One region of the Insulibacter thermoxylanivorax genome, then DNA from elsewhere that is predicted to be linked to it. Evidence: riboswitches for the same ligand, from Rfam matches in the RefSeq annotation. Region 1 holds a riboswitch; each other region holds the start of a gene.
What was found. A riboswitch is a leader RNA that binds a small molecule or an ion and turns the genes downstream of it on or off. The one in region 1 is predicted to bind thiamine pyrophosphate.
Positions count from the first base shown of each region.

Region 2: another riboswitch for thiamine pyrophosphate. It lies ahead of PRECH8_RS04135 (ThiF family adenylyltransferase); the one in region 1 lies ahead of tenA (thiaminase II).
Region 3: another riboswitch for thiamine pyrophosphate. It lies ahead of thiC (phosphomethylpyrimidine synthase ThiC); the one in region 1 lies ahead of tenA (thiaminase II).
Region 4: another riboswitch for thiamine pyrophosphate. It lies ahead of PRECH8_RS06380 (ECF transporter S component); the one in region 1 lies ahead of tenA (thiaminase II).

Region 1 is NZ_BMAQ01000004.1:46,716-55,262, reverse strand. Features, by position in the region: gene nagA (N-acetylglucosamine-6-phosphate deacetylase) at 1-844, shown strand, start outside; gene PRECH8_RS02695 (MarR family winged helix-turn-helix transcriptional regulator) at 1,007-1,522, shown strand; gene PRECH8_RS02690 (ABC transporter ATP-binding protein) at 1,522-3,258, shown strand; gene PRECH8_RS02685 (ABC transporter ATP-binding protein) at 3,300-5,210, shown strand; gene tenA (thiaminase II) at 5,371-6,036, opposite strand; TPP riboswitch at 6,214-6,317, opposite strand; gene PRECH8_RS02675 (L-rhamnose mutarotase) at 6,513-6,836, shown strand; gene PRECH8_RS02670 (SdpI family protein) at 6,956-7,606, opposite strand; gene PRECH8_RS02665 (autorepressor SdpR family transcription factor) at 7,606-7,890, opposite strand; gene PRECH8_RS02660 (M14 family metallopeptidase) at 8,404-8,547, shown strand, end outside.
Region 2 is NZ_BMAQ01000005.1:236,599-245,145, forward strand. Features, by position in the region: gene PRECH8_RS04110 (extracellular solute-binding protein) at 1-585, shown strand, start outside; gene PRECH8_RS04115 (ABC transporter permease) at 663-1,613, shown strand; gene PRECH8_RS04120 (carbohydrate ABC transporter permease) at 1,635-2,504, shown strand; gene PRECH8_RS04125 (glycoside hydrolase family 88/105 protein) at 2,535-3,617, shown strand; gene PRECH8_RS04130 (SDR family oxidoreductase) at 3,704-4,525, shown strand; TPP riboswitch at 4,685-4,793, shown strand; gene PRECH8_RS04135 (ThiF family adenylyltransferase) at 4,908-5,972, shown strand; gene thiE (thiamine phosphate synthase) at 6,092-6,727, shown strand; gene thiS (sulfur carrier protein ThiS) at 6,724-6,921, shown strand; gene PRECH8_RS04150 (thiazole synthase) at 6,925-7,710, shown strand; gene thiO (glycine oxidase ThiO) at 7,720-8,547, shown strand, end outside.
Region 3 is NZ_BMAQ01000027.1:2,558-6,077, forward strand. Features, by position in the region: gene PRECH8_RS10210 (recombinase family protein) at 1-159, shown strand, start outside; gene PRECH8_RS10215 (LacI family DNA-binding transcriptional regulator) at 532-675, shown strand; gene PRECH8_RS14790 (hypothetical protein) at 666-734, shown strand; TPP riboswitch at 882-996, shown strand; gene thiC (phosphomethylpyrimidine synthase ThiC) at 1,148-2,869, shown strand; partial or broken gene PRECH8_RS10230 (hypothetical protein) at 3,204-3,520, opposite strand, start outside.
Region 4 is NZ_BMAQ01000009.1:69,463-78,009, reverse strand. Features, by position in the region: gene PRECH8_RS06410 (Crp/Fnr family transcriptional regulator) at 1-476, opposite strand, end outside; gene ectA (diaminobutyrate acetyltransferase) at 860-1,411, shown strand; gene ectB (diaminobutyrate--2-oxoglutarate transaminase) at 1,431-2,720, shown strand; gene PRECH8_RS06395 (ectoine synthase) at 2,717-3,100, shown strand; gene PRECH8_RS06390 (energy-coupling factor transporter transmembrane component T family protein) at 3,207-3,998, opposite strand; gene PRECH8_RS06385 (ABC transporter ATP-binding protein) at 3,995-5,527, opposite strand; gene PRECH8_RS06380 (ECF transporter S component) at 5,530-6,111, opposite strand; TPP riboswitch at 6,324-6,428, opposite strand; gene coxB (cytochrome c oxidase subunit II) at 6,996-7,979, shown strand; gene ctaD (cytochrome c oxidase subunit I) at 8,054-8,547, shown strand, end outside.

The DNA of each region.
Region 1 (8,547 bases):
ACGCGCTGTCGCCGCCATTGTGGATGCCATCAAAGAAGGACAGGCAGGGGCGGATATCGCCGGCATCCATCTTGAAGGGCCGTATATCAGCCCGGCCCGCTGCGGCGCACAGCACCCGGAGTATGTGCGGGATGCGTCCATCGCGGAACTCGATCGATACATACGATTATCCGAAGGGCGAATACGCCTGATCACCATAGCGCCGGAGAGACCGCAGGCCTTGGAGCTGATCCGCTATGCTGCGGAACAGGGCATCACGGTCTCGCTTGGCCATACCGATGCAACATGGGCGATCATGCAGGAGGCGGTTCGGCAGGGTGCTTCCCATGTGACGCATCTGTTCAACGGGATGCGGCCGCTGCATCACCGCGAACCGGGTGCGGCGGGGGCTGCTCTGATGCTGGATGAACTGACGGTGGAGCTGATCTGCGACGGACATCATGTGCATCCCGATCTCATCCGCTTCGTTCATCGTGTGAAGCCGCAGGGCAAGATCGTGCTGATCACCGATGCGATGGAAGCCGCCGGACTTCCCGACGGCGAGGAATATCAATTAGGCGGTCTTGCCTGCTTCAAACGGGATGGGCAGGTGCGGCTCAAGTCGCGCGGGGATCTGGCTGGCAGCTGTTTGACGATGGATGCTGCCCTGCGCAATGCGCTGCGGTTCACGGGCGGTACGCTGGCGGAGATTCTGCCGATGCTGACGATTAATCCGGCGCGGCAGGCCGGCATCGCCGCTTCCAAAGGCTCCATCGCACCCGGCAAGGACGCAGACTTGACGGTGCTCGATGATGACTTCCAAGTCAGAGCAACTTATGTTAAAGGGAAACGGGTATATGGTTGATAACCGCAAGAAGCAGCTTCAGCACGGTCGATGTTCCCATCGATCGTGCTGTTCTTATGTTCATGCCGCCGCGCTTAGTATTGACAGACATATGAATTGACAGGGCGTAATTATCGGCAATATAATTAGATAGCCTAAATAATTAAATTGTAAGCATAAGGGATGAAAGGATCAAACATGGTGGATGAGAATATGGAGAGCAAACAATCTCCAACAGCGAAACAGCTGATGGAAGCATTTATGATGATGGTCCGCACATTTCGCGACGATCCCAGCGGCATACCGGGCTGCAAGCGAAGTCATGTCATGCTGCTGTATTGTTTGAAGCAGGCTTCAGAAGCGGAAGCATTGGGACTAAGAATATCCGATATCAGCAAGAGGTTAAAGGTCACGTCACCAACGGTTACCCAGTGGGTGAATGAATTGGAAGCCGGAGGTCTTGTTGTTCGCAAGGGCGACGGAGAGGATCGCCGAGTCGTTCGCGTGCAGTTAAGCGACAAGGGGGAACAAGTGCTGATGAAAGTCAAGGACGTCTGGCTCCAAACCTTCAACGGCTTGGTCGAATACCTCGGTGAGCAGGAGAGCCAATCACTGGCGGCATCGTTGGTAAAGGCGTTGTCTTATATGCAGCAACATCGTGATCGCTTGAAACAAACCTCGTTAGGCGGTGACATGTAATGCTCAGATTGGCCAGATTCATGAAACCCTATCGCGGCATGATCGCTCTGGTGCTGATACTCGTATTTGCACAAGTACTCACTGAGTTGTATCTGCCCGCCTTGATGGCGGATATCGTCGATATCGGAGTGCTGCACGGGGATACGGGGTTCATCCTCCGCATGGGGGGATTGATGCTCCTCATCGCCGCGCTTGGCATGGGATGCACGATCGCTTCCAGCTATTTTTCAGCCAAGGCTGCTTCCGGTTACGGAAGGGATCTGCGAAACAAACTGTTCAGCCATGTAAGCAGCTTCTCGCAGCAGGAATATGACCGGATCGGCACTTCGTCGCTGATCACCCGCACGACGAATGATATCAACCAGATCCAGCATGTCTTCATCATGATGATGCGGATGATGGTAGTGGCGCCGATGATGTGTATCGGCGGCATCATCATGGCGCTGGCTACCGATCGCACCCTTGCACTGGTGATCGTTGCTTCGCTGCCGATCCTGGCAGCAGCCATCCTGATCATCGGCCGGAAGGGGATGCCCCTGTTCAAAGCGCTGCAGAAGAAACTGGATCGGCTGAACCTCGTTCAACGCGAAGGTTTGACGGGGATCCGAGTGATCCGCGCGTTCAATCGCGACCGGTATGAGCAGCAGCGCTTCCAGGAGGCGAACGCGGATCTGACGAAGACGGCGCTGCGTGTAAACCGCATCATGGCGGCGATGATGCCGGTGATGATGCTGACGATCAACTTCTCCATCGTGGCAATCATCTGGTTCGGCGGCATCCGGATCGATAACGGGCATATGCTGGTCGGCGATCTTATGGCGTTCATCCAATACGCGATGATGATCCTGTTCTCCTTGATCATGGTATCCGTTATCTTCGTCATCCTGCCAAGGGCAGCAGTCTCCGCACAGCGGATCAATGAGGTGCTGGAGATAACTCCGGCGATTCGTGACGATCATGCGCAGCAAGGTTTAGATGAACCGCACACAGGCCGCGGAATCGTCGAGTTTCGGAATGTCACTTTCCGCTATCCCGGCGCCGAGGCGCCCGTGTTGGAGAACATCTCCTTCACCGCTGGACCGGGCGAGGTAACGGCGATCATCGGCGGAACGGGGGCGGGCAAGTCCACCCTCATTAACCTGATCCCTAGGTTCTTCGATGTGGAGAGCGGGACCGTGCTTGTGGACGGCGTCGATGTTCGGCAGATGCCGCAGGCGGTTCTCAGGCAGAAGATCGGCTTCGTCCCGCAGAGGGCAGTGCTGTTCTCCGGCACGATCGCCGACAATATCCGTTATGGGAAGGAAGATGCAACGGAGGAGGAACTGCGTAAGGCAGCAGAGACCGCGCAGGCGCTGGAATTTATCCATGAGATGGAGAAGGGCTTCGAGACGATGATCGCGCAGGGCGGCAGCAATGTCTCCGGCGGTCAGAAACAGCGGCTGGCGATTGCAAGGGCGCTTGTTCGCAGGCCGCAGATCTATGTGTTCGATGACAGCTTCTCTGCTCTGGATTATAAGACGGATGCGAAGTTACGGGCTGCGCTCCGCGAAGAGACAAAGGATGCAACGGTGATCATCGTTGCCCAGCGCGTCAGTACGATCATCGATGCCGATCGGATCATCGTGCTCGATCAGGGCCGCATCGTCGGCATGGGCAGGCATGAACAACTGCTGCAGACCTGTGATGTCTATCGCGAGATCGTGGCATCGCAGTTGTCGGAGGAGGAGAGCGCATGAAGGATCGCAAAACACACCAAGGCCGGCAAACGACCGACGTCATGCCTAACCAAGAAGGAACAGATCAAGCTAAGCGGCAGAGAGGGGGACCGGGACCGATGGGCGGGCATCCGGGTCCGCGCATCGGCATGCCTGTAGAACGAGCGAAGGACTTTAAGGGCACCTTGCGCAGGCTGTTGACCTATCTGCGGCCGCATAAGGTGCAGCTCATCGCGGTCTTCCTCATGGCGGTGCTCAGCACGCTGTTCACCATCCTATCGCCGAAGATCATGGGTCTTGCGACGACTTCGCTCTTCGAAGGAGTGAAAGCCCGGTTCGGCGGAGCAGAAGAGGCGTGGATTGACTTTGGTTATCTGGCGAAGATTCTGATGATCTTGATCGCCCTGTATGTGTTGAGCTCTATTTTTGCTTATCTGCAGCAGTACCTCATGGCCGGAATCACGCAACGGACCGTCTATGAGATGCGGCAACAGGTCAACCAGAAGCTGTCCCGTCTGCCGCTTCGGTACTTCGATTCGCGAACGCATGGCGAGACGCTGAGCCGGATCACCAATGACGTCGACAATATCAGCAATACCTTGCAGCAAAGCGTGACGCAGTTGATCACTTCCCTGATCACGATCATCGGGGTCGTCATCATGATGCTGGTGATCAGCCCGTGGCTGACGCTGGTCTGCCTGCTTACGCTGCCGCTCAGCGCCGTGGTGACGATGGTGATCGCGAAGCGGTCCCAGGGGTACTTCATGGGACAGCAGCGATCCTTGGGCGAGCTGAACGGTCATGTGGAGGAGATGTATGCCGGGCAGCAGATCATCAAGGTATTCGGCCGGGAGCAGAGATCCATCGAGCGCTTTGATGAAATCAACGAGCAGTTGTATGAATACGGTTGGAAAGCCCAGTTCATCTCCGGGATCATCATGCCTCTGATGGGTTTCATCGGGAATATCAGCTATGTCTTGATCAGCGTCGTCGGCGGACTGCAGGTGTTCTGGGGCAGGATCGCCATCGGCGATGTTCAGGCTTTCATCCAATATGCCCGCCAATTCTCCCAGCCGATTACTCAGGCTGCAAATATCGCCAACGTCATCCAATCGGCGATCGCTTCGGCGGAACGGGTCTTTGAGCTGCTGGATGAGGAAGAGGAGCAAGCTGCGGATGCTGCTGCCGGCAGGAAGACTTCGATCCTTGATAAGAATGCCGTGAAAGGGGCGGTTTCCTTCCAGAACGTGCGCTTTGGTTACAAGCCGGACGACGTGCTGATGGAGGATCTGAGCTTCGATGTGCAGCCGGGTCAGACCATAGCCATCGTAGGGCCTACAGGAGCGGGCAAGACGACGATCGTCAACCTGCTGATGCGGTTCTACGATGTCAGCGGCGGTCGGATCACGATCGACGGAAGGGATATTCGCGAGTATGACCGAGGTTCGTATCGCAGCGTGTTCGGCATGGTGCTGCAGGATACCTGGCTGTTCAACGGCACCATTCGCGATAATATCGCCTACGGCCGCGAAGGGGCAAGCGAGGAAGAGGTGATCCAGGCAGCAGTCGCCGCCCATGCGGACCATTTCATCCGCACGCTGCCGGACGGCTACGATACGGTGCTGAATGAAGAGGCCTCGAATATCTCACAGGGGCAGAAGCAGCTGCTCACGATTGCCAGAGCGATCCTCGCTGATCCGCGCATCCTGATCCTGGACGAAGCGACGAGCAGCGTCGATACGCGGACGGAGATCTATATCCAGCGGGCGATGGAGACTCTGATGAAAGGACGCACCAGCTTCGTCATCGCACACCGGTTGTCGACGATCCGCAGCGCCGATCGAATCCTCGTCATGAACAAAGGGCGGATCATCGAGCAGGGCACCCACGACGAACTGCTTCAGCAAGGCGGCTTCTATGCCGAGCTGTATAACAGTCAATTCACGGCGAAGTCCCAGCGGCAGGCGATATAAGAACTAAAACGATATAAGGATAGACGACTGAACGGTAACGGACGTTCTGCACCCGGACATGAAGAAAGCTGCATCTTCGCAAGAAGATGCAGCTTTCCTTGTCTGCGTACAGCTAAGTGTTAGAACAGGTTAAGTATAAGGGCTGTATAAGGGCTGATGGTTAGACAGGCCACTCTTCTAAGCGGTAAGCCATGTCGAAGAAATTGTATTCCATCTTGCAGCTGGTGAGGAAGAGATCGCGCATGCGCTCTCTCGCTGCTTCCGATGTTTCTGCCGCTAACTGATCAAGCCGGGCAAAGTACCTGTCGATGGCGCCGCTCGTATCATTGCCGTAGATCATGATCCAATCATAGAAAGGATGGGACGGATCGGGATTGATCTCGCGTACCAGCCTGCGCCCGATCTCATCATATACCCATGGACAGGGCAGGGTGGCGGCGATGATATCGGCGACGGTTCCCGTCGCGGCTGCGGCGAGCATATGACTGACATAGTGGTGGGCCGAAGGCGTAAGCGGGAAGCCTTGCAGATCGGCATAATCCACCCCCGCTACTCTGCATAGATTCTCATGGGCACGCCCTTCATCATACAAGACATAGGCGATGCTCTTATGGAACATCTCCATATCCTCGCGATTATCGCTCTTCGCGATGGCCATGCCGCGCGCTTGGATCATCGCATTCAGATAAGCATGATCCTGTTTGACATAGTGAATCAGCTGCTCCGCGCAGAGATCTCCACGCGCGATTCCCTGCACGAAGGGATGCTGATAAGTCACCTCCAAGATCTCCTGGGCATCCTGCTTCAGTTGTTCGCTGAAACTCATCACACCATTCCTCCTATCAGTTTATTAACCAATAGAAAAAGCCGCTCCTATGGAGCGACTTGACAGCGGGCAGACGAGATGAAGCGATGATGCAGAGATACAAGACCATCTCCCAAAGGTGCACAGGGATCCAGATCATTGGCTTTCATCAGCTGGACCCTGCAGCACGCATTAAGCCCTAAGTCAGCTCCACTTCCCTACGCTGGTACTAACCAGATCAGGTTCAAAGGGATCAAGGATAGCTCCTTGTCTCAGCCGTAACGGCACCCCTAGCGGAACGCTTCTTCTTCGGTTACCTGTATTGTAGATGATTGGGGGGGGGTTAGTAAAGGGTTGAGCTGGGATATAGCGGAATCGGGCTGAGAAGATTCATGTCCGAAGCCGGTTACTTTGTTCTATAATAGGGAATGTAAGCGGTTTAATTAAGAGGATTCAGCAAGATGCTGAGCGAGATCTGGCAGAGGGAGGAAACAGGGATGAACAAGAGCAACAAATTCGCATGGACTTGGAAAGTGAAGCCGGAATACTTAGACGAGTATGTGGAGATGCATCTCAATCCATGGCCGGAGGTCTTGGAAGAACACAGCAAGGCCGGGATTCGCAATTATTCGATCTTCCAGAACGGCAATCAGTTCTTCTATGTTTTCGAATGCGATGATGTCGAGGCTGCCTTCGCGTACATCGCGCAAAGCAAGGCGTGCCGGCGCTGGGACGCCATCACCTCTAAGATGGTGGAGGGTTCCTTCGACCACAGCAAGGGGACGCCGACGCCGCTGCGTGAAGTGTTCTATCTGAAGTAATTCATGCGGTCATTCATATGCCTGGCAGGAGCTAAAGCATCGCAGGCCTGGGAGACGTTACGTCCGTCGACCAGGCCTGCCGCGCACTGGATAGGTGGGCAGATCTGCCAGAAGCAATCCTAAGCCGATCCATTGCTGGAACCGTACTTCCTAAAGAAGAGATAAGAGATGATGATCGGCACGGCTAGATTGACGGCGAGCACTGCGAAGAATACGATCATCTTCCAGGTTGTCGGCAGAAAGGCGCTGAGGATCATGATGAGCCCGCCGAAGAACATCAATCGTCCGCCGATTAAATTGCTTCGCCGCCACACGTCTTCGTTGGCCAATGTCCACGGTGTCCGCAAACCGAAGGAGTAGTTGTGCCTGAAACGGGGCAGCAGGTTGCCGACGAAGACGAAGAGTGAGCCCGCGATGATCGGTGCCAACGCTGCGATGTTGATCTCTGCGCCCATGCCGCTGAGAATCGTCACGCCGTGTACGACCAGCAGGATGAGCAGCGTGATAACGTTAATGGCGTCGATATCGCGAAGGTTTTTCTGCAGACTGGCGCGCTTCGGATCGATGATCGGCGCCAGCTTCATCAGCAGGAAGACACCTAACATCACCGCCGGCATCAGGAATAAGGCGACAGGTTTGGAGGCATAGCGGTCAGCTTCGCCGTGGATGTTCCAGTGGATGGGCATCTGATCGGGCAGACGGTCATAAGCAAGCAGGCTGATGATCAAAGCGGCGGCGATGAGGCCGAGCGGCAGGATCATTTTTTTCATCATGCATCATTCCCTTCCGTAGAGGTAGACTGAAGCGAAAGGATCCATTTGATCACATCTTGGAATACCGTCGTATTCAGCGAATACACGATATGCTGTCCTTGACGTTCGTCGGTGATGAGTCCGGCTTGTTTTAGCATGTTCAAATGATTGGATATGCTCGGCTTGGTCATCGTAAAATGCTCCGCGATCTCGCCGGCGGTCCTGTCCCGCTCCTTCAAGAGATCCAAGATCTTGCGCCGCGTGGGATCGGACAGCGCTTTAAAGGTATCGTTCAAAGACATGGCGCGGCCCTCGCTTTCTGCGTGATGTTTCCAACCCCTGTCATCTTCGAGACAATTTATATAATTAGATAATTAGACAATAATCTAAATATCTAATTAAAGAGTAACAGATCGATACGATGCTTGTCAATGTTTTAGATGAAGTTCTTACATGCAGTTAAGACCTTGCGTCATCTGCGTCATAATCGTGATCTGCCGTTTGGAGGACGGCTGGATCCAAGCGGTATTTGACCTCGGCAGCGGATGAATGCGGCTCAGTTTCACAGCAATCCTCCTCTATGGCAATATGAACATCAAACTGCGACCATTCTTTAACCGGAAGCTCTACAAAAATATCATGAAAATCCCTTTTGTATCCAGGGAACTTTGGTAATATTCTAGTATGAATCTGGAAATGAAACAACACATCAGCATGCGAAGAGACCAATTCCTAGGCACACCGCCCAGCATCCGTCCATAAGATATGGCAGGGCATTACAATGCGTTCATAACCTTATGGAGGTGCTGGCGACTGTGAAAGTAAGCGTGAGAGAACAGGATTCGCTGTGGAGATACAGCCAATTGTTCCAGGTGCCGCTGCCGCTGATCATCGATTCCAATCCGGGGATTGATCCCGATCGGTTGATGATCGGTCAGACCATCGACATTCCGGGTTAT
Region 2 (8,547 bases), on a different contig from region 1:
TGGACGCATGCGCTGATCGAAGGTCCGAACGGCAATATCTCGACTTGGGCGATCCCGGGTTATAACAATGTCGTTCTGTTCCCGAAGAGCTCGATCAAGGATGAGGATCAGCTGAGACAGATCCTGGCGTTCTTCGACAAGATGATGACGCCGGAGGTTGCGAACCTCATGTACTGGGGTATCGAAGGCGTTCACTACACCGTGGTTGACGGCAAAGCCAGACCTGTTGAGGACAGCGATCTGATCAACCGCGATGTCAAGGGATATAAGGACAGTGTCATCGGTGAACCGGAAACCAACGGCATGATGGAAGCTTATCATGAGCTGGAAGCGAGAATCCATGCTGAGAAGCTCATCTTGGAGAACGAGAAATATGCCATCCATGACCCGACCGCTCCTCTGGACTCCAAGACTTATGCGGAGAAAGGGTTGGAGCTCGACGAGATCATCAAGAATGCCACTTATCAATACATCTACGAGCAGATCGACCTTGATGGCTTCCAGGCAGCGATCGATCAGTGGTTGAGCCGCGGCGGACAGGACATCATCGACGAATATAACGAGGCTTATCGAGCAGCAAGATAACATGCTGGGAGAGGGCTGTTGAATCGCTCAACAGCCCTTCCCATTAAATGAACTTTATACAGAAAGGAAGAACGGGTATGCAGCAAGCTTCGGTCCAACCGCAACAGACCATTCCCAGGCCGCAGAGTGAAGTATGGCGGCGGATGAAACGCAACAAGCTGCTGTATTTGATGATCTTGCCAGGCATGCTGTATTTCATCATCTTCAAATACTTGCCGATGTTCGGCTTGATCATCTCTTTCCAAGACTTTAAACCTTACAAAGGATTCATATACAGCGAATGGGTGGGTTTGAAGCATTTCGAGAGGCTGTTTACAGAACCGGAATTCCTCATGATCTTGAAGAACACCTTAGTGTTGTTCGGCCTGAATCTGTTCATCTATTTCCCAATTCCGATCATCCTCTCTCTGATGTTAAATGAGATTCGCATCTCTGCTTTTAAACGCACCGTGCAGACGCTCATCTATATCCCGCACTTCATGTCGTGGGTCATCATCGTCTCGATCAGCTACGTCATGCTGACGATGGACGGCGGGATCATCAACCAGCTGCTGGTTCACTTCGGACATGAGAAGATCAATTTCCTGCTCAGCCCCGAATGGTTCCGGCCGATGTATATCATCCAAGTGATCTGGCGCGAAGCCGGCTGGGGGACGATCATCTATCTCGCGGCGATTGCCGCTGTTGATCCGGAGCTCTACGAAGCGGCGCGGATGGACGGTGCCGGAAGGTTCCGCCAGATGTGGCATATCACGCTGCCGTCGATTCGCGGCGTGATCGTCACCCTCTTGATCCTGAAGATCGGGGATATCCTGGAGCTTGGCTTCGAACACGTCTACCTGCTGCTCAATTCGATGAACCGCAATGTTGCCGAGATCATCGATACGTACGTCTATACCGCTGCTCTCAAGCAAGGACAGTACAGCTATAGTACAGCCATCGGTTTCTTCAAATCCTTTGTCGGTCTCATCATGGTGATGATCGCCAACAAGCTGGCCAGGAAGTTTGGCGAAGAGGGCGTCTACTAATACACGAAGGAGGAAAGAGAAATGGTAGAAGACAGATCGCTGCAAGGTAGAATCTTCTCGATCATCAACTATTTTCTGCTGTCGGTCATCGCATTGCTGTGCTTAGTGCCATTCCTTCATGTATTGGCAGGCTCCTTTACAACGAATGCCGAACTGGCCGCAAAACCCTTCATCATCATCCCGGAAGTGTGGAGTCTAGATGCCTACAAGTTCGTCTTCTCGACGAATACGATTACGCGGGCGATGCTGATCTCGATTGGCGTGACTTTGATCGGTACATTGTTCAGCATGTTCTTCACTTCTTTGACGGCTTACGGCCTTGCGAGAAGGGACCTTGACGGCCGCCGGATACTGATGTTCCTCGTGGTCTTCACGATGCTGTTCCAAGGCGGGATGATCCCGACCTTCTTGATCGTGAAGGAACTGGGCTTGATCAACAAATATGCAGCGCTGATCATCCCCAGCACGATCAATGCCTTCAATATGATCATCTTGAGGAACTTCTTCCAGAACATCCCCGATGGACTGGAAGAATCGGCGAAGATCGACGGCTGCAATGACTTCGGCATCCTATTTAGGATCGTGCTGCCCCTGTCGCTGCCGGCGCTGGCTACGATCTCTCTCTTCTACGCGGTTACGTATTGGAATACGTACTTGAGTGCGATTCTCTATATCGACAGCAGTGAGAAATGGCCGATTCAAGTATGGCTCAGACAGATCGTTGTTCTGGCGAGCGGCTTGGACGGCTCGACGAATGAAGATGTTCCGCCGCCTGACCAAGCGGTGAAGATGGCGGTTATCATCGTCGCTACGATTCCGATTATGCTCGTCTATCCGTTCTTGCAGAAGCACTTTGCAAAAGGTGCATTGCTTGGTTCTATCAAGGGTTAAGAGAGATAATCTATGCGGGAGGAATGCCGGATGCAGAGGACACCGATTGAATGGGCAATATTCGCATGCGACAGCATGATGGCTCGCTACCGAGCCCCTGAACTTCCGCCGGCCCATCGATGGCATTACCATCAGGGAGTCTTCTTATGCGGGATGGAGATGTTGTGGGAAACCGTGCTGGAGGAACGTTACGATACGTATATCAGGGAATATGTGGATGCATTAGTTGATGAGAATGGGAATCTGTATTTTGCCAGGGATGAATTGGATGCGATCCAAGCGGGGCTCCTGCTCTTCCGACTGGATGCATCATCATCCGATCAGCGTTACCGGATTGCGGCTGCAAAGCTCAGAAGCTTATTTGACACGCTGAATCGAACTTCTGAGGGAGGCTTCTGGCATAAAGATAAATACCCTTATAATATGTGGCTTGACGGCCTGTACATGGGCGGCGTGTTCGCCCTGAAGTACGCCAATCAATACGGCGAGGTGCAGCTGAGAGACATGGTGCTGCACCAAGAGAAGCTGATGAGGAAACACATGAAGGATGAAAGGACCGGACTGCTCTATCATGCTTGGGATGAGAGCCGGCGCATGCCTTGGGCGGATCCTGAGACCGGCTGCTCGCCGGAGTTCTGGGGCCGTTCCCTCGGCTGGTACGGCCTGGCGCTGTCCCAGTTCATCGATCTGCTGCCGGAGGATCATGCAGGGCGCGCAGAGTTGATCCAGGTTCAAAGGGATTTCCTCACGGCATTGGTTCGTTATCAAGATGAGAGAAGCGGCCTGTGGTATCAGGTCGTGGATAAGGGAGATCACAGCGACAATTGGCTCGAAACGTCGTGTTCGGCGCTCTTCGTCTACGCGATCGCACGGGCCGTGAAGCAGGGCATTGTCGGCGATGAATTCCGCCGCGTCGCGGAAAGGGGATATGAAGGCTTGACGAACCGCATGCGGACCGATGATGAGGGACGCTTCGTCATGCCGGATATCTGCATCGGCACCTCGGCGGGGGATTACACCAATTATGTCACCCGTCCGACCAGCGAGAACGATCTGCACGGTGTCGGCGCCTTCGTCATGGCATGTGTTGCCATGCATGACCTGAATGCTTAGGAAGCGGTTGATCGTGATTCAGATCGGGCATGCTAACGTGGGTACCGTCATGTCGATACATGATTACTAACGGAGGTGCACCGATGATGAATCACACGATGACGATGAACAAGCCGGCACAGACGTCTGAGAAGAAGCTGGAGGGCAAAGTAGCGATCATCACCGGCGCCGGTTCCGGCATCGGCAGAGCTGCTGCGAAGAAATTAGCGGAGCACGGCGCCAAGATCTGCCTTATGGATCTAAAGGATGAGCGCACGGAAGAGGCCGCCTCCGAGATCGTGGCTGTCGGCGGCGAGGCGATCGCTGCGGACGTGGATATCTCGGATCCGGACCGCGTGGCCCTCGGGGTGGAAGCTGTGCTCGATACCTGGGGGAAGATCGATATCGTCTTCGCCAATGCGGGCATCAACGGCCGCATCGCACCGATCGAAGAGCTGACGCCGGAGGACTGGGATCAGACGCTGAACACGAATCTCAAGGGAACCTTCCTCGTCGTCAAGTATGCGATCCCTCACATGAAAGAGAACGGGGGCAGCATCATCATCACAAGCTCGATTAACGGCAGCCGCAAATTCCACAGTTTTGGGATGAGCGCCTACAGCAGTTCCAAAGCGGGGCAGGTTGCCTTTGCAAAGATGGCCGCCCTGGAGCTGGCCCGGTACCGCATCCGGGTGAATGTCATCTGCCCGGGAGCGATCGAGACGAATATCGATGAGAATACCTTCCAGTCTCCGGAAGTCAAGGAGATCCAGATCCCGGTGAAGTATCCGGAAGGCAGCCAGCCCTTAGAACACGGTCCGGGCAAGCCGGAGCAGGTGGCAGATCTCGTGTTGTTCCTGGCTTCGGAGGATTCCAGCCATATCACGGGGACGGAAGTCTATATCGATGGTGCGGAGTCATTGTTGTAATGGATAGAGGAAACCTTTGGACCGCCGTTTGTCGTTCAAAGGTTTCCTTTTTTGTCAATTTTTCGACACTTGATCATGGCAGCCAGCTTGATATATGGGACAGCGTTGACAATTCTCACAATAGCGGGTATGTTAGGAATAGGAACAACTGCATATGGGTTCAACCACTAGGGGAGCCGTTAGAACGGCTGAGAGAAGGATAGTGCTCCTGATACCCTTATAACCTGATCTGGGTGATGCCAGCGTAGGAAAGTGGTGCTCGACTTGAAGTCTGCTGTCGCGCCGCTCCTAGTTGGAGCGGCTTTTTTGATGGCATGTACCATCTTACCCCCATGCTCTGCAGACGGCAATGATGGAGATGACTAGGGAAGGAGGGGATGGGTTGAGCTTGCAGGAGGATCATCTGCAGCAGCATCGCAAGCAGGAAGAAGCGGTTGAAGAACGCTATTCGCGGCAGATTTTATTCGCCCCGATCGGCCGTGCGGGTCAGGAGCGCCTTGCGCAAAGCCGCGTGCTGATCGTCGGCATGGGGGCCCTCGGCACGGTTTTAGCCAACCATCTCGTGCGTGCGGGAACGGGGTTCGTTCGCATCACGGACCGCGACTATGTGGAGTTCAGCAATCTCCAGCGGCAGATGCTGTTCGATGAGGAGGATGCGCGTGAAGCCCTGCCGAAGGCGGAAGCGGCTGCCAGGAAGCTCGTGCGGATCAACTCAAGCGTAACCATCGAACCGGTGATCACCGATGTGACGGCGCGGAATATCGAAGAGCTGGCCGCCGATGTCGATCTCATCCTTGACGGCACGGATAATTTTCAGACGAGGTACCTGATGAACGACTACGCCTTCCGTGCGAAGATCCCGTATGTTTACGGCGGAGTGGTCAGCTCGCGCGGCATGTCAGCGGCCTTCATACCGGGGCGGACGCCTTGTTTTCGCTGTTTGCTGCCGGAGGACGGAAGCGCCGGCGGCGAAACCTGCGATACCGTGGGCGTGCTGTCCCCCGTCGTCGATATCGTTGCTTCCTATCAGTCGGCAGAGGCGCTGAAGATCTTAACGGGCAATCTGGATGCCGTGCGCAGGAGTCTCTTCACCTTCGATGTCTGGCACAATCGCTTCTATGAGCTGAAGTTTCCTGCGCCCAGCAAGTCTTGCCCGACCTGCGCCAAGGGGGAATATCCGGCGCTCGATCTTCGCCGGGCTGCAGAGGTGACAACGATGTGCGGCCGTGATTCCGTGCAGATCACCGGCGGCCAAGCTTTGGACCTTAAGGTTTGGCAGGAGCGGCTGAGCCGCGTCGGCAAGGTGACAGCGAATCCCTACCTGATGCGGGTGCAGCTGCCGGAAGGAGAACGGTTAACCCTGTTCCCCGACGGGCGTGTACTCGTGCAAGGGACGAGCGAACCGGCGCGGGCGAGAACGCTGTATGCTCGTTATATCGGAATGTGAGTTAAGGCGCAGCGATGAGTCTGAGATGCACATGGGCATGCAGGGATCAGATAGCAGAGGTCGGATTGCAGGACTGGAAGTGTCAGCAAGGACCTGTGAACAAGAGAGGAGGAATGGGAATGCGGGAGTTTCGCTTGTATGCGATCACCGGCGAGGAATACCATCCCGGCCGCAGTATGTTGGAGGTGATGGAGGAAGCGATCAAGGGCGGCGCCGACATCGTCCAGCTGCGGGACAAGAAGGGGACGAAGCGGGAGATCCTGGAGAAGGCTTATGCCCTGCGCGAGCTCACAGCTCGGTACAACGTCACCTTCATCGTGAATGATCATATCGACATCGCCTTGGCCTGCGAGGCGGACGGCGTGCATCTGGGGCAGGATGATCTGCCGCTCAGCGAAGCCCGTAAGCTCATGGGCAAGCGGATCATCGGCATCTCCACCCACCGCATCGAGGAAGCGCGGGCGGCGGAGGCGGAGGGGGCGGATTATATCGGGGTTGGCCCGATCTTCCCGACCAAGACCAAGGAACATGCCAAGCCGGTGACGACGGAGTACATCAAACAGGTGGAGCGGGAGATCAAGATCCCCTATGTGGCGATCGGCGGCATCAAGCTGCACAACGTGGACGACGTGCTGGCGGCAGGTGCAAGGCGCATCTGTGCAGTGAGCGAGATCGTCGGAAGCCCGGATCCAGCGGAGACCTGCCGGGCCTTTATCCGTAAGATCGAAGCATACACGGGAGGGGATAAGCAGTGAGATTAACGGTGAACGGTGAGCTCCGAGAGGTTCAAGCCGGCACTGTGGAGAGCATGGTGAAGGAGCTCGGTCTCGATAACAAGTTGATCGTCGTGGAGATCGACGGACAGATCGTTGAGAAGCAGGATTGGTCCGACGTTGCACTGCGTGAAGGAATGAAAGTCGAGATTGTGCACTTTGTGGGAGGCGGTTGAGTCATGATAGCTGATGATGCATTGGTCATAGCGGGCAAGAAGTTACAATCGCGATTCTTCCTGGGGACGGGCCTTTTTCCAAATCCTTACGTGCAGCAAGAAGCGATCAAGGCCTCCGGGGCGGAGGTGCTGACCTTCGCAATCCGCCGCGTGAATCTGGATGCCGTTGAGGATGACTCAATCCTGCAGCATCTGGAGCGGGAGAACTTCCAGTTCCTCCCCAACACCTCCGGCGCGAAGACGGCGGAGGAGGCCGTGCGCATCGCCCGTCTCGCTAGAGCCTCGGGACTGAGCAATTGGGTCAAGGTGGAGATCTGCGCCGATGAGAAGACACTGCTGCCCGACCCTGTTGAGACGCTGCGGGCGACGGAGATCCTGGTCAAGGAGGGGTTCGTCGTCCTGCCTTACACCTCCGATGATCCGATGCTCTGCAAACGGCTGGAGGAGGCAGGCGCGGCGGCGGTGATGCCGGGAGGAGCGCCGATCGGCACCGGTCTTGGGATCCTGAATCCTTACAATATCGGCCTCATCGTCGAACAGGCGAAGGTGCCGATCATCGTCGATGCGGGACTCGGCTCAGCCCAGGATGTCGCGCAAGCGATGGAACTCGGCGTCAGCGGCATCCTGATGAATACGCCGGTGGCGCGCGCTAAGGACCCCGTGATGATGGCCAGAGCGATGAAACTGGCGATCGAGGCGGGGAGATTGGCCTATCTCGCCGGCCGCATCCCGAAGCGCCGGTATGCTTCGGCCAGCAGCGGCTTAGAACAGTTCATATCCAGATTGTAGGTGAACAGCATGGGGGAACGTGTCATCATCATGGGGGGAGGCGTTATCGGCCTGTCCTGTGCATTTGAGGCATTAATGAAGGGGTACAAGGTCACCGTGGTAGAAGCGCGGACCTGCGGCGGGCAAGCCTCCGGCGCCGCAGCGGGGATGCTCGCCCCCTTCTCGGAGAACACGGCCTTTCCCGATGATTTCTTCCGCTTATGCCGCGAGAGCCTGCGCTTGTACCCGGAGTGGCAGCAGGCGGTGAAGGACATGAGCGGGGAGGACTTTGAATACACGAACAGCGGCAGTCTGTATGCGGTCTATCACGAGGCGGATCTGAGCGCGCTTAAGCAGCGGCAGTTATGGCAGAACGAATTCGGGGCGCAGGCGGAGATCGTGGAGGGTGGACAGCTTCGCCGTCTCGAGCCCGAGCTGAGCCCGGAGGTGATCGCCGCCTTGTACATTCCCGTTGAATCCCACGTGCATGCTCCGGATTATGTGAAGGCGCTGGAGCGGGCCTGCCGGAGGCTTGGCGCCGAGATTTATGAGCAGGCAGGACATGCCAAGCCGGAGCTTACGCCGCAGGGAATACGCGTGATCAGCGAGCACGGCGAGATCTATGAAGGAGACCGGCTGATCGTGTGCACCGGCGCATGGAGCAAGATGTGGGAAGCGCAGTTTGGCATCGCGATTCCGGTCTTCCCGATCCGCGGCCAGATCTGTGCCTATGACACGGCGCCGCAGCGGGTGCGCCATATGGTGTTCACCAGCCAGGGCTATCTCGTCTCCAAACGCCATGGGCAGCTGGTATGCGGTGCTTCTGAGGATCTGGCCGGCTTCGACACATCGGTGACC
Region 3 (3,520 bases), on a different contig from region 1:
CTCAACAAAAATTGGGACTGTCAGAAGATTGAAAACTACCTGACAGAGCAAGGCGTACTGACTCCGCGTCAGGTTCTCGGAGTGAAGAACGAAGGCAGCATCTGGCATGAGTCGGCGGCGGGGATCATTCTGAAAAAACGCATTATACGGGCGATCTGACGCAAGGCCGATTCAAGGTCTACAATGTGGATAAAATGCACCACAAGCCGCAACATCCTTAAAAATTCGGCAACATGTGGGGGATTTTCCGGAGGTGGAACCCTGGCTGGCGATACAACAACAGCGTCTGCGATCCGCGAGTTATTCGAGGTATTGTGCACATTTTCTTTGTATCGGTTGAATCGATATCGATTGTATGTATTCTTGATTTCCAATATTTACGCGTTGACAGGGATGAACCCTGTCTCTTTAAATAAGACCATGAAAACGCTTTACTAAACCGTTTTACTAAAACGTTTTCCTAAAACGGTTTCACATCCCAAATCAAACATCCTTTTTATTGTTGACGTTAAAGGAGGGGTGCCGCTTGCCATGAAGGTTACGATTAAGGATATCGCTAAAAAATCAGGGGTATCCGTCACCACCGTATCCAGGATTATAAACAACAAATCGGAGGGGATCAGGCAGGAGACGCGTGAACGCGTCTTGCAAGTTCGACGGTTCGAGTGGATGTAGAGCGGTTGGAATATTTAAAGAATCTTGTAGAGGAATTGGTGATTGACCAAACAAGATGATGGAGGAAATTGTTTCATCGGCATCATCGTTAAGCAAAATGGCAGAAAATATACAAACAATGTTAAAACGGTTCACCGTATAAGGAAGCGTATTTACTTTGCTTTATAAGTATGTTAATATTAAGGAAAAACTAAATAAGTTTGTCGCTTATCTACTAGGGGAGTCCAATAGCTTGGACTGAGAAAAGAACGCGCTTAAGTTCTTTGACCCTTTGAACCTGATCTGGGTTATACCAGCGTAGGGAAGTAGATAGCGGGAGTGTATGCGTTTGTTGCGTACGTTTCGCTATTTGCGTTCCATCGGGTTCTCTTAGAGAACCCGATTTTTATTTCCGCATATATTCTCCTATCTCCGCCCCGCGTTTTGGTGTAACTTCAGATCCTAAATCATTATTTTAAGGGAGAGGAGTTACATGCAAAACATCAAATCTTTCATGCAATTTCCTGCGAGTAAAAAGGTGTATGTCGAAGGTTCAAGACCGGATATTCGTGTTCCGATGAGAGAAATTACGTTAAGTCCAACAAAGACAGAAACAGGAATCATCGAAAATGAACCAGTTCGTGTGTATGACACAAGCGGTCCTTACACCGATCCTGATCTTCAGCCGGACATTCAAAAAGGATTGCCGCCGCTAAGAAAACGTTGGATTTTAGAAAGGGGCGACGTTGAAGAATACGAGGGGCGTCCAGTGAAACCGGAAGATAACGGATTCCGTAATGAGAAGCAATCAGAGATTACTCTGCCTTTCGAGAGAAAGCCGCTTCGAGCAAAAAAAGGAAAAACTGTAACACAAATGCATTACGCAAAAAGAGGGATTATTACGCCGGAGATGGAATTTGTTGCGATTCGCGAAAATATAGATCCGGAAATCGTGCGTCAAGAAGTTGCCGCAGGCAGAGCGATTATTCCTTCGAATATTAACCATCCGGAAAGTGAACCGATGATTATTGGGAGTCGTTTTCATGTAAAAATTAATGCGAATATTGGCAATTCTGCAGTCACATCATCCATTGAAGAAGAAGTCGAAAAAATGCTTTGGGCGGTGCGCTGGGGAGCAGACACGATTATGGACTTATCAACGGGAAAACACATTCATGCGACACGAGAATATATTATTCGCAATTCCCCTGTGCCTGTCGGGACGGTTCCGATTTATCAAGCGCTTGAAAAAGTGAACGGCGTCGTTGAAGACTTAACGTGGGAAATTTACCGTGATACGCTCATCGAACAAGCGGAACAAGGGGTGGACTATTTTACGATTCACGCGGGGGTGCTGCTTCGTTACATACCGATGACGGTAAACCGAACGACTGGCATTGTTTCGCGCGGCGGCTCGATTATGGCGCAATGGTGTTTAGCCCATCATGAAGAAAACTTCTTATACACGCATTTTGAAGAAATATGCGAGATTTTGAAAACGTACGATATTGCAGTATCGCTTGGAGACGGGCTGCGCCCAGGCTCGATTGCCGATGCGAATGACGGAGCGCAGTTTGCTGAATTGGAGACGCTCGGAGAATTAACAGAAATCGCTTGGAAGCATGATGTGCAAGTGATGATTGAAGGACCAGGGCATGTGCCGATGCATAAAATTAAGGAAAATGTCGATAAGCAAATCGAAATTTGCAAAGGTGCGCCGTTTTACACATTAGGACCGCTTACGACCGATATCGCGCCGGGATATGACCACATTACATCCGCGATCGGAGCGGCGATCATTGGCGCGTACGGAACGGCGATGCTTTGTTACGTGACGCCAAAAGAGCATTTAGGGCTGCCGAATAAAGATGATGTGCGCGAAGGAGTGATCGCTTATAAAATCGCAGCACACGCGGCCGATTTAGCAAAAGGGCACCCGGGAGCGCAACGGCGGGATGACGCGTTATCAAAAGCGCGCTTTGAGTTTCGTTGGAACGATCAGTTCAACCTTTCGCTTGATCCAGATCGAGCTCGGGAATATCATGATGAAACATTGCCGGCGGAAGGGGCGAAAGTCGCGCACTTTTGTTCGATGTGCGGGCCGAAGTTTTGCTCGATGAAAATTTCACATGAGCTGCAAAAAACGGTGAGGGAAGAAGGGATGAAACAAAAAGCGAAGGAGTTTGTCGAAAATGGCATCTCTCTCTATCGATGATGTTCAAGAATTGCAAAAGGAAATTGCCGAATTGAAGGAGAAAATTCTTAAATTGGAACAGCAAATTGCCTATATTCAAAAAATTGCCAGCATTCATTTTTTGAGACACCGTTTATGCGTAAATGTGTCAAATGCCATTATATAGAGATTTTATATTATTAAGGGGATTGTCAAATATATAGCTAATTCATCTCCCGTTTTGCAGGTGGAAATCGGGTAATGAATTAGCCTTTTTATTTTTGCTTTTGTCATTTCTTTTAAGTTTTTTATATATATTTCATCACTAGCGTCGCATAAATAAGTTTTGAAATTTCAGATTTTATTTTTCTGGAAAATTAGCGAAAAACGAAAACACATCCGTCATACGGTCAAATCGCTCATAATCTAAGTATCCACGATTGAACACGTACAGGCATTCCTGATCATCAATGAATACCTCTAATTGACCACGATCATGTTCGATTGCGTTTGTCAGTACGGCCTTGTCGGGATAAGAAAGTCCTTTTTCCATGAATACAAGACGCAAGTGAAGCTTCACGTCCGATTTTGTTTTTCGGAACTCTGCCCATTTGTGGTTCGTCAAACTCAGTGGCAACGTACTCGAATCAATGATTTTTAGTGGCGTTGTCAGCTTTCTTCGCTTTTGAAAAT
Region 4 (8,547 bases), on a different contig from region 1:
AGACGGATGAGGGTTGAGCACAATGCACCCTGCTTGCCGTACATGATCAAGTCGCGGAACTTCGTCTGGGTGATGCGCGATACGAGTCCCATCCACTTCATAAAATCGATGGCGAGATCGCTGTATTGCCAGAGCAGCGTCTCTAGATCCTGCTTATGAATCACGCCGACGACGCTGTCTTCGATGGCGATCCCGTTAAACTGCTGGGTCGAATCGCTATAGGGGTCCAGCTGTCCAACGAAATCCCCTTCGCGAAAGACGTATAAGATGAAGACTTTGCCGTCGTTGGAGTTTTTCGTAACTTTGATCTTGCCCTTCTTTATATAATACACTTTGTCTGCAGCATCGTGTTCCCAGAACAATGGAGAATCCTTCGTCACTTTCTGATCAATCATGATCTCCTGAAGACGCTTCATATTTTCAGGCGAAATGCAGAAGTTGGCACGAGTCTCTTGGTTATCTATTAGTAAGCTCATCGTGTATTCCTCCTTGCTAGGAGCTTGATTTAAGCAAAGTATAGCATACGACCTTTGGCGCAAGTGTGATATATGTCACATTATATGTGAAAAAAATCACAACCGTCATCAAAATGTCAAAATTGAAAGGGTTTTACTCAAGCAGATGCTGGATTAAGCTATGGTTTTGATCATTTAAACATCGATTCCGGAGCATCTTGGAGGAGCAGCGAGGATCTTTCAGGATAAATATGGATGACCGGGTTAATCCTCCTTCACCCTTGCAGCGGCAGTCAGGGCATGAAATATCGAAGGATATAAAGGATGAGCTGAGCTGGGAGGAATGATACCATAAGGAAGGAAGTGGGATTGACCGGTCTCCCTGGGAATGAAGAGAGGATGTGATGGGGACGGCTGTTCGTGCAGACGCAAGTTCGATGCGGATTACTTACCATCAACCGTCGTTAGAAGACGGTGCAGAGGTCTGGCGTTTCGTTCGCCAGGCCGGCAGTTTAGACTTGAATTCTGCTTACTGTTATATCATGCTGTGTGACTTCAACTCGGACACCTGTGTAATAGCCCGTGACGAGAAGGGAGAGGTAGTCGGCTTCGTCTCCGGTTTGGTCTTGCTGAACAGACGGGACACGCTGTTCGTATGGCAGATCGCAGTTAGAGAAGACTGCCGCGGCCTGGGTGTGGGGACAGCGATGCTGGACGCCCTGTTAGCCCGCAGCGCATGCCGGGAAGTGCGCTATATCGAGGCCACGATTGCCCCTTCTAATCAGGCATCCAGGCGGCTGTTTGGACGCTTGGCCGAACGTCTGGGGGCTTGCGTTCAAGAGTTGAAGGGTTATGAGCGGGAGGATTTCCCAGAGGAACATGAGGATGAGAGATTATATCGGATAGGACCGTTAAGGATAGGAAGTGCCAATCAGATCTATACAAGGTCAAACTAAATGAGGAGGACAAATTCCCATGACACATACCAAGGTGTTGGACCAGCCGAACACCGCAATCTTCGATGAGTTAGAGTCTGAAGTGCGCAGTTATTGCCGCCATTTTACTGCGGTATTTACCCGTGCTAATGGATATAAATTATACGATCACCAAGGCAAGGAATATATCGATTTCTTCGCCGGTGCTGGTGCGCTGAATTATGGACATAACAACCCTGAAATGAAGAACAAGATCATTCAATATATCCAAAATGACGGAATCACCCATAGTTTGGATATGATGACTGCGGCCAAAGAATCGTTCCTGAAAGCATTTGATCAGATCATATTGAGACCGCGCGGGTATGACTATAAACTGCTGTTTCCCGGTCCCACCGGCACCAATGCAGTAGAAAGTGCTTTGAAGACGGCGCGCAAAGCCACGGGACGCAGCACGATCATCTGCTTTACCAACGCCTTCCACGGCATGACTTTAGGTTCATTGGCCTTGACTGGAAATAAGTTTAAACGAAAGGGGGCAGCGGTGCCGTTATCCGACGCCTTATTTATGCCCTATGAACATTTCTTGGGCGAGGGGATCGATACAGCAGAGGTGTTGGAACGTTATTTGGATGATCAAGGCAGCGGGGTAGATCTGCCTGCTGCGGTGATCCTGGAAACCGTCCAGGGAGAGGGAGGACTGCATGCTGCGAGCACGGAGTGGCTGCAGAAGATTGAGAAGATCTGCCGTGAGCGGGACATCTTGCTCATCGTCGATGATATCCAAGCGGGCTGCGGACGTACGGGAACTTTCTTCAGCTTTGAGCATGCCGGGTTGGAGCCGGATATCATCTGCTTGTCCAAATCCCTGGGAGGCTTCGGATTGCCCATGGCGATGACCCTGCTCAAGCCGGAACTGGATACTTGGCAGCCCGGTGAACACAACGGCACCTTTCGCGGCAATAACATCAGTTTCCTGGCTGCCACGGAGGCGCTGAACTATTGGAAAGACGAAGCGTTCAGCCGGGAATTGGAGCGCAAGGCGGAACTGATCCGTGCATCCTTGAACGAATTGGCCGAGGCTTGTCCCGAATTGAAACCGGAAGTTCGCGGCAGAGGGATGCTGCAAGGCATCGCTTTCCATAGAGAGGGAGCAGCTGGTGAAGTAAGTGCAGCGGCCTTCCGCAGAGGATTGATTATGGAAACTTCCGGACCTAAGGATGAGGTTGTGAAGGTGATGCCGCCGCTCATCATCGATGAATCAGGACTTCGTGCAGGCCTTAAGATTCTCATGCAATCCGTTGCTGAGGTAAGGAGGGGACTAATGTGATCGTGAAACATCTAGATGAGGTAATCGGCACGCAGGATGACATCGATACTGAGACTTGGAATGCCAGGAGATTGCTGCTTCGCCGGGATGGCATGGGATTCTCCTTGCACGATACGATCATTAAAGAAGGGACGGAAACCTATATCTGGTATGCCCATCATCTGGAGGCAGTGTATTGCATATCGGGGGAAGGCGAGATCGAAGATCTGGACCATCAGCAAGTCTACCCGATCCGACCGGGCACGCTCTATGCGCTGAATGGTCATGAGAAACACCTGCTGCGTGCTGCGAAGGAGATGAGAATGGTGTGTGTATTCAATCCCCCGCTGGTTGGCAATGAAGTTCATGATGAACACGGGGTCTATCCGCTTCTTGAATAGCAGCCAGCAGTCATCTTCGGAATAAAGTTCTGGAATACTTTAGAAGGTCTTATTCTGATCCGGCGGGCTCAGGGCCTGTGCGGATCGAGAATAAGACCTTCTATATCTATGCCCGTACATCGGTGATGTCGAAGTAGGGCATGCCGAGTCCTGCGGAATAAGCGAAGGATACGGCTGCAGCCAGCAGGATGAGATACAACAGATCGTACCATGAATAACTGATTATATAATAGTAGGTTCTCTTGGATTCCATTCCAAAACGCTTCGCTTCCATCGCTACCGCGATTCGCTGGGCCCTGCGGATGCTCTGGGCGAGCAGGGGAACCGTGTAGAAGCGAATCTTCTTATAGAGACTCCTTAAGCCGCGTCCTTCCAGACCGCCCCGCACCTTCGCTGCGTGGCGCAGCGTCTGGAACTCCTCGAACATGATCGGGATCAGACGGATGCCGGCCATGAAGCTGTATGAGAACTTGGGCGGGAGTTTGAGCTGCTGCATCAGGGAATAGAATAATTTCACCGGACTTGTGGTCAATGCGAAGAGGAGCCCAACTGCTGCGAAGTTCAGTGCACGAAAGCCGATATGCAGGCCGCGATAGAAACTTTCCTCTGTGATATGCAGCAATCCCCACTTCACCCAAGTCGTCTCCCCTTGTCCGAAGAACATCATCGCCGCTGCGGAAGAGACGAAGATGAACAGGAAGGGGGAGGAGTAGAGCAGCAACCGGCGCAGGGGATGGCCGGAGAACAAGAATAGGATCAAAAGATTGGCGATCGTCAGATTGATCATGATATTAATGTTGTGAATCATCACGATGATGATGAAGAGGAGCACGAAGACGATCAACTTCAGACTCGGATTGATCCGATGCAGCCATGTCTTGCGATGCGGAAAATTCATCCGTTCGTCACCGCCCCTTGGGAACTGCTATGTTGTGATGGATCATCCGCCCCTTCATCAGCGATCTGTTGTAGATATTCTGCTGGATCTCTGTAGATCTCCGCCCGGCCGTCCTGCACATGCCATACCTGAGTGGCGTAATGGCGGACGATCTGAAGATCATGGGTGACCATGAGGATCGTACTGCCGGCAAGGCGCCAGGATTCCAATATGTCCAGGATGGCGAAGGTGTTGCGGGCATCCTGGCCGAAGGTTGGTTCATCGAGCAAGAGGATCGGCTGCTCCTTCACCACCGCTGAGGCCACACTCAGCCTGCGCTTCTGTCCCATGGACAACTGATAAGGATGCTGCTCCTGATGAGCGGTGAGATCGAACTGTTCCAGCAGCTGTTCCACCTTGGGAGCGATTGCTTCTTCACTTTCCCCGCTCTGCCGAAGAGTATAAGCGATCTCATCCCAAGTTCGGTTGGTGACGAATTGGAATTCCGGATTCTGGAACACGAAGGCGAGATGATCGGCCAGATTGCGGATCTCATCGGCAGGGCGGCCCATGAGCTTGTAACAGCCCTTCGTCTTAACTAACTGCATGAGCGCAAGGAGCAGCGTGCTCTTGCCTGCTCCGTTATGCCCGACGATCGTCACCCACTCGCCGGCATGGAGCTGTGCCGCATTCACTTCCGTTACACACCTTCTGCCGCGATAGGCTTGGAATCTTTGGAGCTCGATCTTCGGCTCGGCATCTTCCCGGCCATCCTTCGTCGTCTGTGCCTGCCTTGCTGCGGTATGGACCCTGTCCGCTTGGGCCATATAATCTTCCCAGACGCCGGGATACCAGATGCCGTATTCGAGGAAGGCTGATCGATATTGTTCGAAGATCTCATCCCGCGGACCGTCGGCGATGATCTGTCCCCGGTCGTTGAAGAGCACGATGCGGTCGATGAGATCGAGGATCTGATCGATCTTATGCTCAACGATGATCAGTGTTTTGCCGCGGCTGATGTTCTTGATCGTCCGCCACACCTGCTCGGTGCCTTCCGGATCGAGCAGGGCGGTTGGTTCATCGAGCAGCAGCACATCCGGCTGCAGGGCAAGTACGCTGGCAATCGCCAGGCGCTGCTTCATGCCCTGCGAGAGTGACTGGATCGGCGTGTGCCGGTCCGTCAGATGAAGCCCGACGAGCTGCAGATAGGCATCGATCATATCGGGCATCTGTTCGTGCGGCACTTGCAAGTTCTCCAGGACAAAGGCGATCTCTTCATCGACATAGGGCATACAGAACTGTGTATCCGGATCTTGGAAGACAAAGCCCCAGCGCTCGGGAATCGTGATCTCATCCGCCTTTACCGGGACTTCCAGCGAGCCCGGGATGAGACCTGTCAGCACTTGCAGCAGTGTTGACTTGCCGCATCCGCTCGGACCCAGGAGCAGGACTTTCTCGCCTTGGTGAATGGTCAGAGACAGATCCCGGAACTGGAGTTCATCCCGTCCCGGGAACTTTAACCGAAGATTGGTTACCTGTGCAGCGATCATCGTTATCGCTCCAGTGCATCATAGTCCGACTGAGACACAGGACGGACGAGATTAGTGACCCCTGTAAGCTCGAGTGCCTTGACCAAGTAATAAGCGAATCCGCCGGCGATGATGATCGATCCGACCGTTCGAGCCGTGATCAACACCGTCAGGTTCCACAGCGCAAGATCATCGATGTAGCTGAAGTAGAGGTCCATGATGAAGGAAGCGATCGATGCGGCGATCGCTGCAAGGCAGGTCACGCCCAGCGTAAACTTGCGGTAGCGGAAGGCGGCGAATACCAGTTCAGCGAACAGGCCTTGCAGGACGCCGGACATGAGTACAGTGAGTCCCCATTCGGAACCTGTTACGAACTCAGCGGAGGCCGCTCCCACTTCTGCCAGCAAGGCAACACCCGGTTTGCGCACGATGAGATAGGCAACCGTGGAAGCGATGAAATACATGCCGTATACCAGCTGATCCAATTGCAAGCCAAACGGTTTAACGGCATAGTAGACAGGAGACCACAACTTATAGACAACTCCAAAAACAATTGCAATGACAATTGTCACAAGAATGTCAGCAAGACGCAATTTTCTAGATATTTGTACTGTTTGACTCAATGGATTCCACTCCTTTGAAATTGTGATCAACACCGGAAATCACTGAGCCGGTTCCAGGTGAACCAAGGCATGCGGCACAAAAAAACCGCTGCCCAAGCAGGGAGCGGAATACATAGAAAAGCCAGGCGCTGCAGGATCTGCTCGACATCCGTGCGGTTGATCAGATCTGTAAGCAGATCTGCAAAGCCTAGATCATTCTCATATGTCCACTTCCCTTCGCTGGTATTACCCAGTTCAGGTTCAAAGGGTTTAGGACGGCGCCGTCCAATCTCAGCTTCTCAGCTCCCCCAGTGTTTCATTTTCATATTAACATTTACAAGCGAGTTGTCAACATATTTCTATACTGCCCGCTATGCTCTGCAATACAAGATTAATGAAACAAAAATCAATGACATCCGCATGCAAATGGCTAAATGGGTGGAAAATATACAATAAAGACAATCTAAGTCAATTGTTAATGATGTTAAAATGATAGCAGTCACTATCTTTGCGAACATTTTGTGAAAGATGTGTACGAACATTGACAAATTAGAAGGGGCAAAGTTATATTATTAGTGATTATGGGCGAGTGAGCCCTTTCAAGAGAGAAAGAGGAATTAAGGGAGATTTCGTTCCGCTTTCGTCGGGCTGCGGTTTCGTAGCAAGCTCATCGATTGGGAATCCAAGGCTGTACGAAGTACATATTGATACCCGGTGATTAAGCTTGTTAGCCATGTTCAATGATGATAGGGGTTGCAACGCATTAGGGGAAAACTGCCTTCAAAGGCAGTTATTTGTCTGTTTTGACGAACTGCATCGTTCGTCGTCCATCCTGAGCAATTATGTCATTAATGCGGAAAAGAGGTTGATGAATGGTGAAGCGTTGGATGAAACGTCTAATCCCGTTGACGGCCATGATGATGCTGCTGCTGACGGGATGCAGCGTAGAAGGAGCATTGGATCCTAAAGGACCTGTTGCTGAGAAGCAGCTGGATTTGATCCTGCTGTCTTTGGGTGTTATGACTTTGGTATTGGTCGTGGTCTTCGTCTTGTTCTTCTGGGTGATCATCCGTTACCGCAGGAAGCCGGGAGATGAGATCCCTGAGCAGATCGAAGGAAGCCACAAGCTTGAGGCGACATGGACGATCATCCCGATCGTGCTGCTCTTTATCATGGCGGTTCCAACCGTTGCACTGACATTCAACCTGGAGCAAGAAGCGAAAGCGACGGAAGGCGATATGGTGATCCAAGTCGTCGCTAAGCAGTTCTGGTGGGAGTTCACCTATCCGGAAGAGGGGATCGTAACCGCTCAGGAAGTCTATATCCCTGTCGGCAAGAAGGTTGTCTTCGAATTGTCCTCGACGGATGTGCAGCACTCCTTCTGGGTGCCGGAGCTTGGCGGGAAGAAAGATACCAACGTCGGCGGAAGGAACGTGAACTATCTTGCTTTAGAGGCGAGCTATCCGGGTACATATAAAGGAAAATGCGCAGAGCTTTGCGGGCAAGGTCATGCTTTGATGGACTTCAAGGTCATCGCCTTGGAGCAACCGGAATATGATGCCTGGGTGCAGAAAATGTTAACTCCGGCTGAAGTGACGGTAGAGACGGAACTTGGGGCAGAACTCTTCGAAGCCAAGTGCTTGAGCTGCCATGCAATCGATCCGGGCATGCCTTCCATGGGCCCTAACCTGAATGGTTTTGCCGATCGCATGTTCATTGCGGGCTGGTTGGAAAATGATGCGGAGAACCTGGTGAAATGGATCGAAACTCCGGAAGATGTGAAACCAGGCGTCTTGATGCCGGGATTCAAAGATGTTCTGACAAGGGAAGAGATCGATGAGATCGTCAAATACTTGCAGAGCTTGCATTAATCCAGTGACGAAGGAGGTATGTATCGGTGGCTCATGCACAAGCACTTGGACGTAAGAAACGCTATTCGGGAATCATGGACTGGATCACAACCGTCGATCATAAGAAGATCGGTATCCTGTACTTAGTCACGGGGGGCGTATTCTTTCTGCTCGCCGGTCTGGAAGCGATCTTGTTCCGCATCCAGCTGATGTATCCGATGAACGACTTTTTGGATGCTCAGACCTTTAATGAACTGGTCACGATGCACGGAACGACGATGCTGTTCTTGGCAGCATTGCCGATTCTATTTGGATTTTTCAACTATATTCTCCCATTGCAGCTCGGAGCCAGAGACGTGGCCTTCCCGTTTCTGAATGCTCTAGGGTATTGGACCTTCCTCTTCGGCGGGCTTCTGCTGAACCTTGGTTTCTTCACAGGCGGTCTGCCGGATTCGGGGTGGACGGCTTACCCGCCGCTCTCGACCGAATATTCGCCTGGTTTTGGTATGGACTATTATTCGATCGGTTTACAGATCGCCGGGATCGGGACCTTGGTCGGTGCAATTAACTTTATCGTGACGATCGTGAA